Linked DNA regions of Paraburkholderia bryophila. The protein of the gene in region 2 interacts with the protein of the main gene of each other region in a pairwise test. Links are inferred from orthologs where the notes say so. Each region holds a gene or a part of one and is shown on either strand. Other genes may lie near its edges. The genes, in order: odhB, lpdA and GGD40_RS19060.

Region 1 (4,121 bases), 3.4 Mb from region 2 along the record:
ACAACGAGCAGGACACGCCGGCGGTCACGCAGCCGCTGATGTACAAGACCATTGCCAAGCACCCGGGCACGCGCGCGCTGTACGCTGAAAAGCTGGTGCAGCAAGGCGTGATCACCGCGGAAGAAGGCGACGATTTCGTCAAGGCGTACCGCAAGGCGATGGACGAAGGTCACCACACGGTCGACCCGGTCCTGTCGAACTACAAGAGCAAGTACGCGGTGGATTGGGTGCCGTTCCTGAACCGCAAGTGGACCGACGCAGCCGACACGGCCGTGCCGCTCGCGGAACTGAAGCGCCTTGCCGAGCGCATCACCACGGTGCCGGAAAACTTCAAGGTTCACCCGCTGGTCGAGCGCGTTCTCAACGACCGTCGCGCGATGGGCCGTGGCGAAGCCAAGCTCGATTGGGGTATGGGCGAGCACCTGGCATTCGCGTCGCTGGTCGCGTCCGGTTACGCCGTGCGCCTGACCGGTCAGGACTCGGGCCGCGGCACGTTCACGCACCGTCACTCGGTGCTGCACGATCAGAACCGCGAACGCTGGAACGACGGCACGTACGTGCCGCTGCAGAACATTGCCGAAGGTCAGGCGAAGTTCAACGTGATCGACTCGGTGCTGTCGGAAGAAGCGGTGCTCGGTTTCGAGTATGGCTACTCGACCGCTGAACCGAATACGTTCGTCGCGTGGGAAGCGCAGTTCGGCGACTTCGTGAACGGCGCGCAAGTCGTGATCGACCAGTTCATCTCGTCGGGCGAAGTGAAGTGGGGCCGCGTGTCGGGTCTCACTATGCTCCTGCCGCACGGCTATGAAGGCCAGGGTCCGGAACACTCGTCGGCACGTATCGAGCGTTTCCTGCAACTGTGCGCGGATCACAACATGCAGGTCGTTCAACCGACCACGCCGGCGCAGATTTTCCATCTGTTGCGCCGTCAGATGATCCGCCTGTTCCGCAAGCCGCTGATCGTCGCGACGCCGAAGTCGCTGCTGCGCCACAAGGAAGCGGTGTCGGATCTGTCGGAACTCGCGAAGGGCGCGTTCCAGCCGATCATCGGCGAAGTGGACGAAGCCGTCGACGCGAAGAAGGTCAAGCGCGTGGTGGCCTGCTCGGGCCGCGTGTATTACGACCTCGTCGCGCATCGCCGCGAAGCGAAGCAGTACGACGTCGCGATCCTCCGTATCGAACAGCTCTATCCGTTCGCGCACAAGCAGTTCGAATCGGAAATGAAGAAGTACGACAACGCGACCGAAGTGGTCTGGGTGCAGGACGAGCCGCAGAATCAAGGCCCGTGGTTCTACATCGAGCATCACCTGAAGGAAGGCATGAAGGACGGGCAGAAGCTGGCGTACAGCGGCCGTCCGGCTTCGGCCTCGCCGGCAGTCGGCTACTACGCGAAGCACTACGAGCAGCAGAAGGCGCTGGTCGAAGGCGCGTTCGGCCGTCTCAAGAGCTCGTCGATCGCTAAATAAGCAAAACAGACGAACCGGGAAAGCGCAGTGCGCTTTCCCGTGCCGCCTTCTCTGAACTAACGAAAGTTCACAAACGGCAGGCATGGTTCGCAGGCGGTCGTCGTTCCCCGCGCCGTCACCCGATACGTATTCAGGATATTCATAATGGCTATTGTTGAAGTCAAGGTTCCCCAGCTGTCCGAGTCGGTCTCGGAAGCCACGATGCTGCAGTGGAAGAAGAAGCCCGGCGAGGCTGTCGCCATCGACGAAATTCTCATCGAAATCGAGACCGACAAGGTCGTGCTCGAAGTGCCGGCACCCGCAGCCGGCGTGCTCGCGCAAATCATCTCGAACGACGGCGACATCGTCGCCGCCGATCAGGTGATCGCGAAGATCGACACCGAAGGCAAGGCTGGCGCCGCTGCCGTCGAAGCCGAAGTGAAGCCGGCTCCGGTTGCTGAACCGGCACAAGCCGCTGCTCCGGCCGCACAAGCCGCCTCCGCAACGGGTGCGAACACCGCTGCTTCGCCGGCTGCCGGCAAGCTGATGGCGGAGAAGGGTCTGTCGTCGGGCGACGTCGCCGGCACGGGCCGCGACGGCCGCATCACCAAGGGCGACGTGCTGACCGCCGGCGCCCCGGCTGCCAAGGCCGCACCGGCTCCGGCCGCTGCCGCACCGAAGGCGGCCAAGCCGTCGCTGCCGGAAGTCAAGGGCCCGGCCTCGGCCGACCAGTGGCTGAAGGACCGCCCGGAACAACGCGTGCCGATGTCGCGTCTGCGCGCACGGATCGCCGAACGTCTGCTCGAGTCGCAGCAAACCAACGCCATCCTGACCACGTTCAACGAAGTGAACATGGCTCCGGTGATGGACCTGCGCAACAAGTACAAAGACAAGTTCGAAAAAGAACATGGCGTGAAGCTCGGCTTCATGTCGTTCTTCGTCAAGGCGGCGGTTCACGCGCTGAAGAAGTACCCGCTGGTGAACGCGTCGATCGACGGCAACGACATCGTCTATCACGGCTACTTCGACATTGGTATCGCGGTCGGTTCGCCGCGTGGCCTGGTGGTGCCGATCCTGCGCAATGCAGATCAGCTGAGCCTCGCTGAAATCGAGAAGAAGATCGCCGAATTCGGTCAGAAAGCGAAAGACGGGAAGCTGTCGATCGACGAAATGACCGGCGGTACGTTCTCGATCTCGAACGGTGGTGTGTTCGGTTCGATGCTGTCGACCCCGATCATCAACCCGCCGCAATCCGCGATTCTCGGCGTGCACGCCACCAAGGAACGCGCTGTGGTCGAAAACGGCCAGATCGTGATCCGCCCGATGAACTACCTGGCGCTGTCGTACGACCACCGCATCATCGACGGTCGCGAAGCGGTGCTGTCGCTGGTGGCCATGAAAGACGCGCTGGAAGATCCGGCTCGTCTGTTGCTCGACCTGTAAGCACGCGTCGGGTTGGGCCGGCGTCGGCTTGTCATCGCACAAGTCGACGCCATCTAAGCACTACGTCTTTCCAGCATTCCGCAGCACAGGAACGCCGCGCGCCTCGAAGCGTGGCCGCGCGCCGTTCCGCCATCGAAAGGATTGTCATGTCCAAAGAATTTGACGTCGTCGTGATCGGCGCAGGCCCCGGCGGTTATATCGCCGCCATCCGCGCAGCGCAGCTCGGCAAGACCGTCGCGTGTATCGAGAAGTGGAAGAACCCGGCCGGCACGCTGAAGCTCGGCGGCACGTGCCTGAACGTGGGTTGCATTCCGTCGAAGGCGTTGCTCGCGTCGTCGGAAGAATTTGAAAACGCATCGCATCACCTGGGCGACCACGGCATCTCCGTGGAAAACGTCAAGGTCGACATCGCGAAGATGCTGGCCCGCAAGGAAAGCATCGTCGAGAAGATGACCAAGGGTATCGAATTCCTGTTCCGCAAGAACAAGATCACGTGGCTCAAGGGTCACGGCAAGTTCACCGGCAAGACGGACGCCGGCGTGCAGATCGAAGTGAGCGGCGAAGGCGAGACGGAAGTCGTCACGGCAAAGAACGTGATCATCGCCACGGGTTCGAAGGCGCGTCATCTGCCGGGCATTCCGGTCGACAACAGGATCGTCGCCGACAACGAAGGCGCACTGACGTTCGACACCGTGCCGAAGAAGCTGGCCGTGATCGGCGCCGGCGTGATCGGTCTGGAACTCGGTTCGGTGTGGCGTCGTCTGGGCGCGGACGTGACCGTGCTCGAAGCGCTGCCGGAATTCCTCGGCGCGGCTGACCAGTCGCTGGCTAAAGAAGCCGCCAAGCAGTTCAAGAAGCAGGGTCTGGACATTCACGTCGGCGTGAAGGTCGGCGAAATCAAGGCAACGGACAAGAATGTCACGATCGCTTACACGGACAAGGACGGCAACGCGCAATCGCTTGAAGCCGACCGCCTGATCGTTTCGATCGGCCGCGTGCCGAACACCGACAACCTCGGCCTCGAAGCGATCGGCCTGAAGGCCAACGAGCGCGGCTTCATCGACGTCAACGACCACTGCGCGACGGCGGTGCCGAACGTGTACGCGATCGGCGACGTGGTGCGTGGCCCGATGCTCGCGCACAAGGCGGAAGACGAAGGCGTGCTGGTGGCCGAGATCATCGACGGTCAGAAGCCGCATATCGACTACAACTGCATTCCGTGGGTGATCTACA
Region 2 (4,042 bases):
CCGTGACAGTTTCCGGTTTACATCGAATTGTTATTTGACGATTTTTTGTCACAGATCAGATGTTACCGCCTCGCACCATTCTTCGCTTCCGGATAGTCAAAACACCTCATGGGATCGGTAACAAATGCGGATCTATCGCGCACCAGCGCGGTGCGACAGTCAATTTAACTTGCGTCATACGATCGTCATGCTGTCCGCATAAGGCATTGTTTTATCAACACTTTCTTAATATTGTGCGGCGCACAAAAAGGGCTTGACATTCGCCGCAGCCATCCTAAAATGGGAACCATTGCTGCGATGCACAATACATCGCGGTTCGGGGGGACGAGCTTCAAGGCGTCTCGCCACTTACCCAAAGCGGTCCGCACAGACAGACCGCAATCCAGGAGCGTAAACCATGACTCTGCTGACCCCTGAGCAATTCGCTGCAGCCCAGAAAGCCAACTTTGAAACGCTGTTCGGCCTGACGACCAAGGCATTTGAAGGCGTCGAAAAGCTGGTTGAGCTGAACCTGCAAGTCGTGAAGTCGACGATTGCGGAAAGTCAGGAAAATGCCCAACGCGCGCTGTCGGTCAAAGACGGCCAGGAACTGTTGGCACTGCAAGCTAGCCTCGCGCAACCGGTTGCTGAAAAGGCGCTGTCGTACGGCCGTCACGTGTATGAAATCGTCTCGGCAACGCAAGGTGAATTCACCCGCGTCGCTGAAGCGCAATTCGAAGAGCAAAACCGCAAGGTTCAGGCGCTCGTCGAGAACGTTGCGAAGAACGCACCGGCTGGTTCGGAAACGGCTGTCGCCGTGATCAAGTCGGCGATCACCGCCGCTAACACGACGTACGAAACGGTTCACAAGGCGACGAAGCAAGCTGTTGAAATCGCCGAAAGCAACTTCAATGCAGCCGCAACGGCCGCTTCGAAGGCAGCTTCGCAAGCCGCTGCACAAGCATCGCGCTCGGCCAAGAAGACGGTCTAAGTTTCAGGCAGCACTCGTTTCAGACAGCATTCGTAGCACTACACGCCGGCCCCCGCTCTTTCGCGGCGCCGGCGTTATCTTAAGCAACAGCGTCGCGCCGTTGCCGCTCACACGGTGTTAACTGGCTGGACGCTCCGATACGTTGAACGACGTATCGTTTGCCCGGCGAATGGCCGGGATTTTTTTTGGCGCTTGGCCTGGCGTTCAGCGTAGAACGGTGTCACGGCGGTTGAACGGCAACGCGGTACCGGTGTGTGACTGGTAGTGAGTACGTGCTCAAAAGAAAACGGCGCGCCCTTTGCGGGGCGCGCCGTTTTTTCATTGGCTTGAGCTTTATCGAGCTCGCCTGCATGACGCAGGCGAACCGAACCGCCTTACTTCTTTTTCACCGGCGGCAGGTCGGTACAGACGCCTTCGTACAACTCGGCGGCCATGCCGACCGATTCGCCGAGTGTCGGATGCGGGTGAATCGTTTTACCGATATCCGTTGCATCCGCTCCCATTTCGATCGCGAGACAGACTTCGCTGATCAGGTCGCCCGCATTCAGACCGACGATACCGCCGCCGATCACGCGATGCGTTTCCTCGTCGAACAGCAGCTTCGTGAAGCCTTCGTCGCGGCCGTTGGCGATTGCGCGGCCAGACGCGGCCCACGGGAACACCGCCTTGCCGAACTTGATGCCGGCGGCCTTCAACTGGTCTTCCGTCTTGCCGGCCCAAGCGACTTCCGGATCGGTGTAGGCCACCGACGGAATCTGCAGCGCATCGAAGTACGCCTTTTCGCCGTGAGCGACTTCGGCGGCGACGTGACCTTCGTGCACGGCTTTGTGCGCGAGCATCGGCTGACCGACGATATCGCCGATTGCGAAGATATGCGGCACGTTGGTGCGCATCTGCTTGTCGACGTCGATAAAGCCGCGATCCGTCACGGCGACGCCGGCCTTATCCGCGCCGATCTTCTTGCCGTTCGGCGTACGGCCGACGGCGACCAGCACGAGGTCGTAGCGTTGCGCTTCGGCCGGGGCTTTTTCGCCTTCGAACGACACGTAGATGCCGTCGTCTTTCGCTTCCGCCGCGGTGGTTTTGGTCTTCAGCATGACGTTGGCGAAACGCTTGCTGTTGTACTTTTCCCAGACCTTGACCAGATCGCGATCCGCGCCGGCCATCAGACCGTCGAGCATTTCGACCACGTCGATTTTCGCGCCGAGGGTCGCGTACACCGTGGCCATTTCCAGCCCGATGATGCCGCCGCCGATCACCAGCATGCGTTGCGGAATCTGGCGCAATTCGAGCGCCCCGGTCGAGTCGATCACACGCGGATCTTCCGGAATGAACGGCAGCTTCACCGCTTCCGAGCCCGCGGCGATGATCGCCTGCTTGAACTTGACGACTTTCTTGCCCGCTTCCGTCTGCACTTCCATGTGATTCGGATCGACGAACGCGCCGTTGCCCGTCACGACTTCGACCTTACGCGCCTTGGCCATGCCGGCGAGACCGCCGGTGAGCTTCTTGACGACGCCCGACTTGAAGTCACGCAGCTTGTCGAGATCGATCTGCGGCTTGGCGAACGTGATACCGTGCGCGCCGAGCGCTTCGGCCTCGTCCATGACGAGCGCTGTGTGCAACAGCGCTTTCGACGGAATACAGCCGACATTCAGACAGACGCCACCGAGCGTCGAATAACGCTCGACGAGCACCGTCTTCATACCCAGATCGGCCGAGCGGAACGCCGCCGAATAACCACCGGGGCCTGAACCGAGCACGAGCATGTCGCATTCGATATCGGCGCTACCGGAGAAGCTCCCTGCTTGCGGAGCGGGCGCAGCGGCCTTCGGTGCAGCGGCAGCTTGCGCTGCTTGCGGCTTCGCTTCGGCTTGAGCGGGTGCCTTCTCGGGTTCTTTCGCGGGAGCCTTAGGTGCATCTTTCGCGGGCGCCGCATCGGCGGAGGATTCAACCAAAGCGATCACGGTACCTTGTGAGACTTTGTCACCGGCTTTGACGCGAACTTCCTTGACGGTGCCGGCGGTATCGCTGGGCACTTCGATGGAGGCTTTATCGGACTCGAGGGTCATGAGAGCTTGTTCGTTCTCGATGACATCGCCCGGTTTGATATTGACTTCGATGACATCGACGTCTTTGAAGTCACCGATATCCGGCACTTTAACTTCGACGAGACTCATAGTGTCCCCTTCTCTTATTGATCGGTGATGAGGAAAGAACCCAAGAAAAAGCAGCCTAAAAGCTAGCAACGCCGAGGACAGAATCAGCCTTTGCTGTCCGCCCAAGGACGCGCCTTTCTTTTGCCTACTTTTCTTTGGAAGACAAAGAAAAGTAGGTGCCGCCCCGCACAGGGGCGACGCTAATAGACCGCCGTGAAATCAGGTTCTACAGAGGGACGCGGATAACAGACAACAACACCCCGCGCCCCACACACAACATCACCCAATCAAAGAATCACACGCCGAAAATCGGCAAGAATCGCACCCAGATACGCATTAAACCGAGCCGCGGCAGCACCATCAATAACCCGATGGTCATACGACAAAGAAAGCGGCAAGACCAGACGCGGAACGAACTGTTTCCCATCCCAAACCGGCTTCATCGCGCCACGCGACAACCCGAGAATGGCGACTTCAGGCGCATTGATAATCGGCGTGAAGTTGGTGCCACCGATCCCGCCCAGCGACGAAATCGAGAAACACCCACCTTGCATCTGATCCGGCTTCAACTTGCCGTCACGAGCGGCCTTGGACAGCTCGGTCATTTCCTTGGCGATCTCGACCAGACCCTTCTTGTCGGCATCACGAATAACAGGAACGACCAACCCATTCGGCGTATCAGCAGCAAATCCGATATGGAAGTACTGCTTGAACACCAGGTTATCGCCGTCGAGGCTGGCATTGAACGTCGGGAACTGCTTCAAAGCGGAGACGACCGCCTTGATGACGAAAGCCAGCATCGTGATCTTGACGCCCGACTTTTCGTTTTCCTTGTTCAACTGCACGCGCAGCGCTTCGAGCTCGGTGATATCCGCTTCGTCATTGTTCGTGACGTGCGGAATCATGACCCAGT
Region 3 (4,174 bases), 290 kb from region 2 along the record:
CAGGCCGACGGCCAGCGCGACGTACTCGGCCTGTGGATTGAACAGACCGAGGGCGCGAAGTTCTGGCTCAAGGTGTTCAATGACCTCAAGACCCGCGGTTGCCAGGACATCCTGATCGCGGTGGTGGACGGTCTGAAAGGACTGGCCGAGGCGATCGGGACGGCGTACCCCCGCACGGCGGTGCAGACCTGCATCGTGCATCTGATCCGAAACAGTCTGGAGTACGCCAGCCACAAGGACCGCAAGGCGGTCGCCACGGCGCTGCGTCCGATCTATGCAGCCGCGAGCGAACAGGCTGCACAGCAGGCCTTGCAGGACTTCACTGAAGGACCCTGGGGAACGAAGTATCCGACCATCGTGCAATCCTGGCAGCGCGCCTGGGAACACGTCACACCGTTCTTCGTGTTTCCTCCGGAGATACGCCGGGTCGTGTACACAACAAACGCCATAGAGAGTCTGAACATGCAACTGCGCAAGATCATCAAGACCCGAGGCCACTTCCCCAACGACGAGGCCGCCATCAAGCTGCTGTGGCTGGCGCTACGTAACGTGCTGGCAAAGTCCGTGAGAGCGGCATTCGACTGGAAAGCGGCGATGAACCAGTTTGCTATCCTGTTTGGCGAGCGCTTCACGCTCGCACGTGGCTAGAAATCTTTAACCCGCCTCGCACACAAAAATGCGGACAGGTTCCTGCGCGCGCCTCCGCGGTCGGTCACCCAACCCATTGTGAGATCCCGGAGCACTTCGGCGCTTCGCCGAGGCGAAGCCGACGGCTCCCCCCGCGCGCAGAAAAACCACGGGTTCGAGGCGAACCGTTCCGGCGAGCGCGTAGCGCGAGGCGGGAGGAATGATGGCCTTGTCACGAGCGCGTAGTGTGCGGGAACACGGATTCCAGATGCACCACTACCGTGGCTGCGCGGGGGACCCGCTTAATGGTTAGCGGTGTGAGCCGCTTTCTTTTGCCTACTTTGCTTTGCGGCAGGCAAAGAAAAGTAGGTGCCGCCCCGCACAGGGGCAACGCTAATAGACCACTGTGATCACAAGGAAAGGCCAACGCAGCAGGCACGCAACCCAAGCGCCCCGCAGCCCACCCCAAAGTCAGAAAAACCAAAAAAGCCAAGCCCCCGCCGGGGCATATAATGTCCCCCGAACTGCCGCCCTCCCGAGAAAAATGCCCGATCTGCTCGCCAACCTGAACCCCGAACAACACGCCGCCGTCACGCTCCCCAACGAGCCGGCGCTCATCCTCGCCGGCGCGGGCAGCGGCAAGACCCGCGTGCTCATCACCCGCATCGCGTGGCTGATCCAGCACGGGCTGGCGTCGCCCGCCACCGTCCTCGCGGTGACCTTCACCAACAAAGCCGCCCGCGAAATGATGTCGCGTCTCCAGGGGCTGCTGCCGATCGACACGCGCGGCATGTGGATCGGCACCTTCCACGGCCTCTGCAATCGCATGCTCCGCGCGCACCATCGCGACGCAGGCCTGCCCGCCACGTTCCAGATCCTCGATACCGCTGACCAACTGTCCGCGATCAAGCGTCTGATGAAGGGCCTAAATATCGACGATGAAAAGTACCCGGCCAAAAACCTCCAGTACTTCATCAACAACGCGAAAGAACAAGGCCTGCGCCCGAAAGACGTCGACGCGACCGACAACTTCAACCTCAAATTCGTCGAACTCTACGGAGCCTACGACCAGCAGTGCCAGCGCGAAGGCGTGGTCGATTTCCCGGAACTGCTGCTGCGCTGCTTCGAGCTGCTCGCGCACAATCCGCCGCTGCGCGCCCACTATCAGGCGCGCTTTCGTCATATCCTCGTCGACGAGTTCCAGGACACCAACAAGCTGCAGTACGCGTGGCTCAAGATGCTGGCCGGCCAGACCAATTCGATTTTCGCGGTCGGCGACGACGACCAGTCGATCTATGCGTTCCGCGGCGCGAACGTCGGCAACATGCGCGACTTCGAACACGAGTTCAACGTCCGTCATCTGATCAAGCTGGAGCAGAACTACCGCTCGCACGGTCATATTCTCGACGCCGCCAATCAACTGATCGCCAACAACTCGCGGCGCCTGGGCAAAAACCTGCGCACCGACGCGGGTCACGGCGAACCGGTGCGCGTGTACGAATCCGCCACCGATTCGCAGGAAGCCGGCTGGATCGTCGAGGAAATCAAGGCGCTAATCAGCACCGGCACGTCGCGCAGCGAAATCGCGATCCTGTATCGCAGCAACGCGCAGTCGCGCACGATCGAACACACGCTGGTCAACGCGGGCATCGCGTATCGCGTGTATGGCGGCTTGCGCTTTTTCGAGCGCCAGGAAGTCAAGCACGCGCTCGCCTATCTGCGCCTGATCGACAATCCGAACGACGACACCGCGTTCGTGCGCGTCGTCAATTTCCCGACGCGCGGTATCGGCGCGCGGTCGATCGAACAACTCGCGGACGCGGCGCGTCTGTACAACTGCTCGATGGCCGCGGCGATTCCGTACGTGGCGGGCAAGGCGGGGTCGAGTCTCTCCGCTTTCGCGAACCTGGTCGGCAAGATGCGCGCGGAAACGCAGCAGATGAGCCTGCCGGAAACCGTCGAGTACGTGGTAGGCACAAGCGGGCTGTCCGAGTTCTATCAGAATGAACGCGAAGGCCAGGACCGGCTGGAGAACTTGCAGGAACTGGTCAACGCGGCGGCGGCGTTCGTCAGCGAAGAAGGCTACGGCATGGACACGCCGGCGCGTTCCATTCCGCTGCGCCCGGGCGCGAGCGCCGCGCCTGAGCTGGCGGTCGCCACCGACGACCCGAATACCGTTGTGTTCGATGCACCCGGCATCGCCGACCCGGCGCAAAACCCGGACACGATGACGCCGCTCGCCGGCTTCCTGTCGCACGCATCGCTCGAAGCGGGCGACAACCAGGCGCAAGCCGGCCAGGAAGCCGTGCAACTGATGACAGTGCACGCGGCCAAGGGGCTGGAGTTCACGGCGGTGTTCATCACCGGTCTCGAAGAGGGTTTGTTCCCGCACGAGAACAGCGCGATGGAGTCAGACGGTCTCGAGGAAGAGCGGCGCCTCATGTACGTGGCGATCACGCGCGCGAAGGAGCGTCTGTATCTGTCGTTCGCGCAAAGCCGCATGCTGCATGGCCAGACGCGCTACAACATCCGCTCGCGCTTCTTCGACGAACTGCCGCAGGAAACCCTCAAGTGGCTCACGCCGAAGATCGAGGCGGGCGCGCGCTGGGGCGGTGGCCGTTCGGACAACGCCGGGTACGGGCGCGACTGGTTCGCGCGGCCGGGTTATACGGGGCCCGCGTCGTCGACGCCGGCGCCGTTGCCGGCATTCGCGAATGAACAGCGGGCGGCGGAGACGGGCTTCCGCGTCGGGCAGCAGGTGTTCCACACCAAGTTCGGCGAAGGCACGATCACCGCGCTCGAAGGCGGCGGCGTCGACGCCAAGGCGCAGGTCAAATTCAAGCGGCACGGCGAGAAGTGGCTGGCGCTTGCGGTCGCCAAATTGCAGGCGGTCGAATGAGCGCCGCGCCCTCACATCGTCCGTTCGGTATTCTGGCGGCGCTGCCGCAGGAACTCGGCGATCTGATCGACGCGATGCGCGTCGAGTCCGGCGTGCGCACGATCACGCACGGTCAGCGCGATTATCACCTCGGCACCTTTCACGGCGCGCCTTGCGTCGTGACGCTGGCGCGGGTCGGCAAGGTGGCGGCGTCGGCCACGGTCAGTGCCCTGATTCACGCGTTCGACGTCGAGGCGGTCGTGTTCACCGGCGTCGCCGGTGGCGTGGGCGCGGACGTGCGGGTCGGCGATATCGTCGTGGCCAATGCGCTGCTGCAGCATGACCTCGACGCATCGCCGCTGTTTCCGCGCTTCGAAGTGCCGTTGCTGGGCGTGTCGCGTTTCGCGGCGGATGCGGCGCTGGCCGATCAGCTCGCGGCGGCTTGCGAACGCTTCGTCGCTGAAGAGGGCGCAGCGTCGGCGGCGCGGTTTGGGACTCAGGCGCCGCGCGTGCATCGCGGCCTGATTATCAGCGGCGATCAGTTCGTGGCCAGCGCGGCAGGCGTCAAAGCGTTGCGCGACGCATTGCCGGACGCGCTTGCGGTCGAAATGGAAGGCGCGGCAATCGCGCAGGTTTGCCACGAATACGGCGTGCCGTGCGCCGTGGTGC

Evidence for each region.
Region 1: the proteins of lpdA (region 2) and odhB interact in binary tests that used the Escherichia coli proteins (3 or more experiments, as listed by UniProt). The link is inferred for Paraburkholderia bryophila from one-to-one orthologs.
Region 3: the proteins of lpdA (region 2) and GGD40_RS19060 interact in binary tests that used the Escherichia coli proteins (3 or more experiments, as listed by UniProt). The link is inferred for Paraburkholderia bryophila from one-to-one orthologs.

The regions. Positions count from the first base shown.
Region 1 is NZ_JACCAS010000001.1:1,114,284-1,118,404, reverse strand. Bases 753-3,749 are described here. They hold odhB (2-oxoglutarate dehydrogenase complex dihydrolipoyllysine-residue succinyltransferase), read left to right. Parts: upstream 753-1,610; coding sequence 1,611-2,888; downstream 2,889-3,749. Other genes in these bases: lpdA (dihydrolipoyl dehydrogenase), read left to right, coding at 3,035-3,749; GGD40_RS05055 (2-oxoglutarate dehydrogenase E1 component), read left to right, coding at 753-1,466. Outside these bases: more of GGD40_RS05055, read left to right, coding at 1-752; more of lpdA, read left to right, coding at 3,750-4,121. UniProt on the Escherichia coli protein: E2 component of the 2-oxoglutarate dehydrogenase (OGDH) complex which catalyzes the second step in the conversion of 2-oxoglutarate to succinyl-CoA and CO(2).
Region 2 is NZ_JACCAS010000001.1:4,531,443-4,535,484, reverse strand. Bases 748-3,665 are described here. They hold lpdA (dihydrolipoyl dehydrogenase), read right to left. Parts: upstream 3,151-3,665; coding sequence 1,345-3,150; downstream 748-1,344. Other genes in these bases: aceF (dihydrolipoyllysine-residue acetyltransferase), read right to left, coding at 3,417-3,665; GGD40_RS20330 (phasin family protein), read left to right, coding at 748-970. In the rest of the region: more of GGD40_RS20330, read left to right, coding at 398-747; more of aceF, read right to left, coding at 3,666-4,042. UniProt on the Escherichia coli protein: Lipoamide dehydrogenase is a component of the glycine cleavage system as well as of the alpha-ketoacid dehydrogenase complexes.
Region 3 is NZ_JACCAS010000001.1:4,240,781-4,244,954, forward strand. The notes cover bases 799-3,848. They hold GGD40_RS19060 (UvrD-helicase domain-containing protein), read left to right. Parts: upstream 799-1,171; coding sequence 1,172-3,526; downstream 3,527-3,848. Other genes in these bases: GGD40_RS19065 (5'-methylthioadenosine/adenosylhomocysteine nucleosidase), read left to right, coding at 3,523-3,848. Outside these bases: GGD40_RS19055 (IS256 family transposase), read left to right, coding at 1-648; more of GGD40_RS19065, read left to right, coding at 3,849-4,174. UniProt on the Escherichia coli protein: A helicase with DNA-dependent ATPase activity. Unwinds DNA duplexes with 3'-5' polarity. Translocates on single-stranded DNA with 3'-5' polarity. Initiates unwinding more efficiently from a nicked substrate than double-stranded DNA.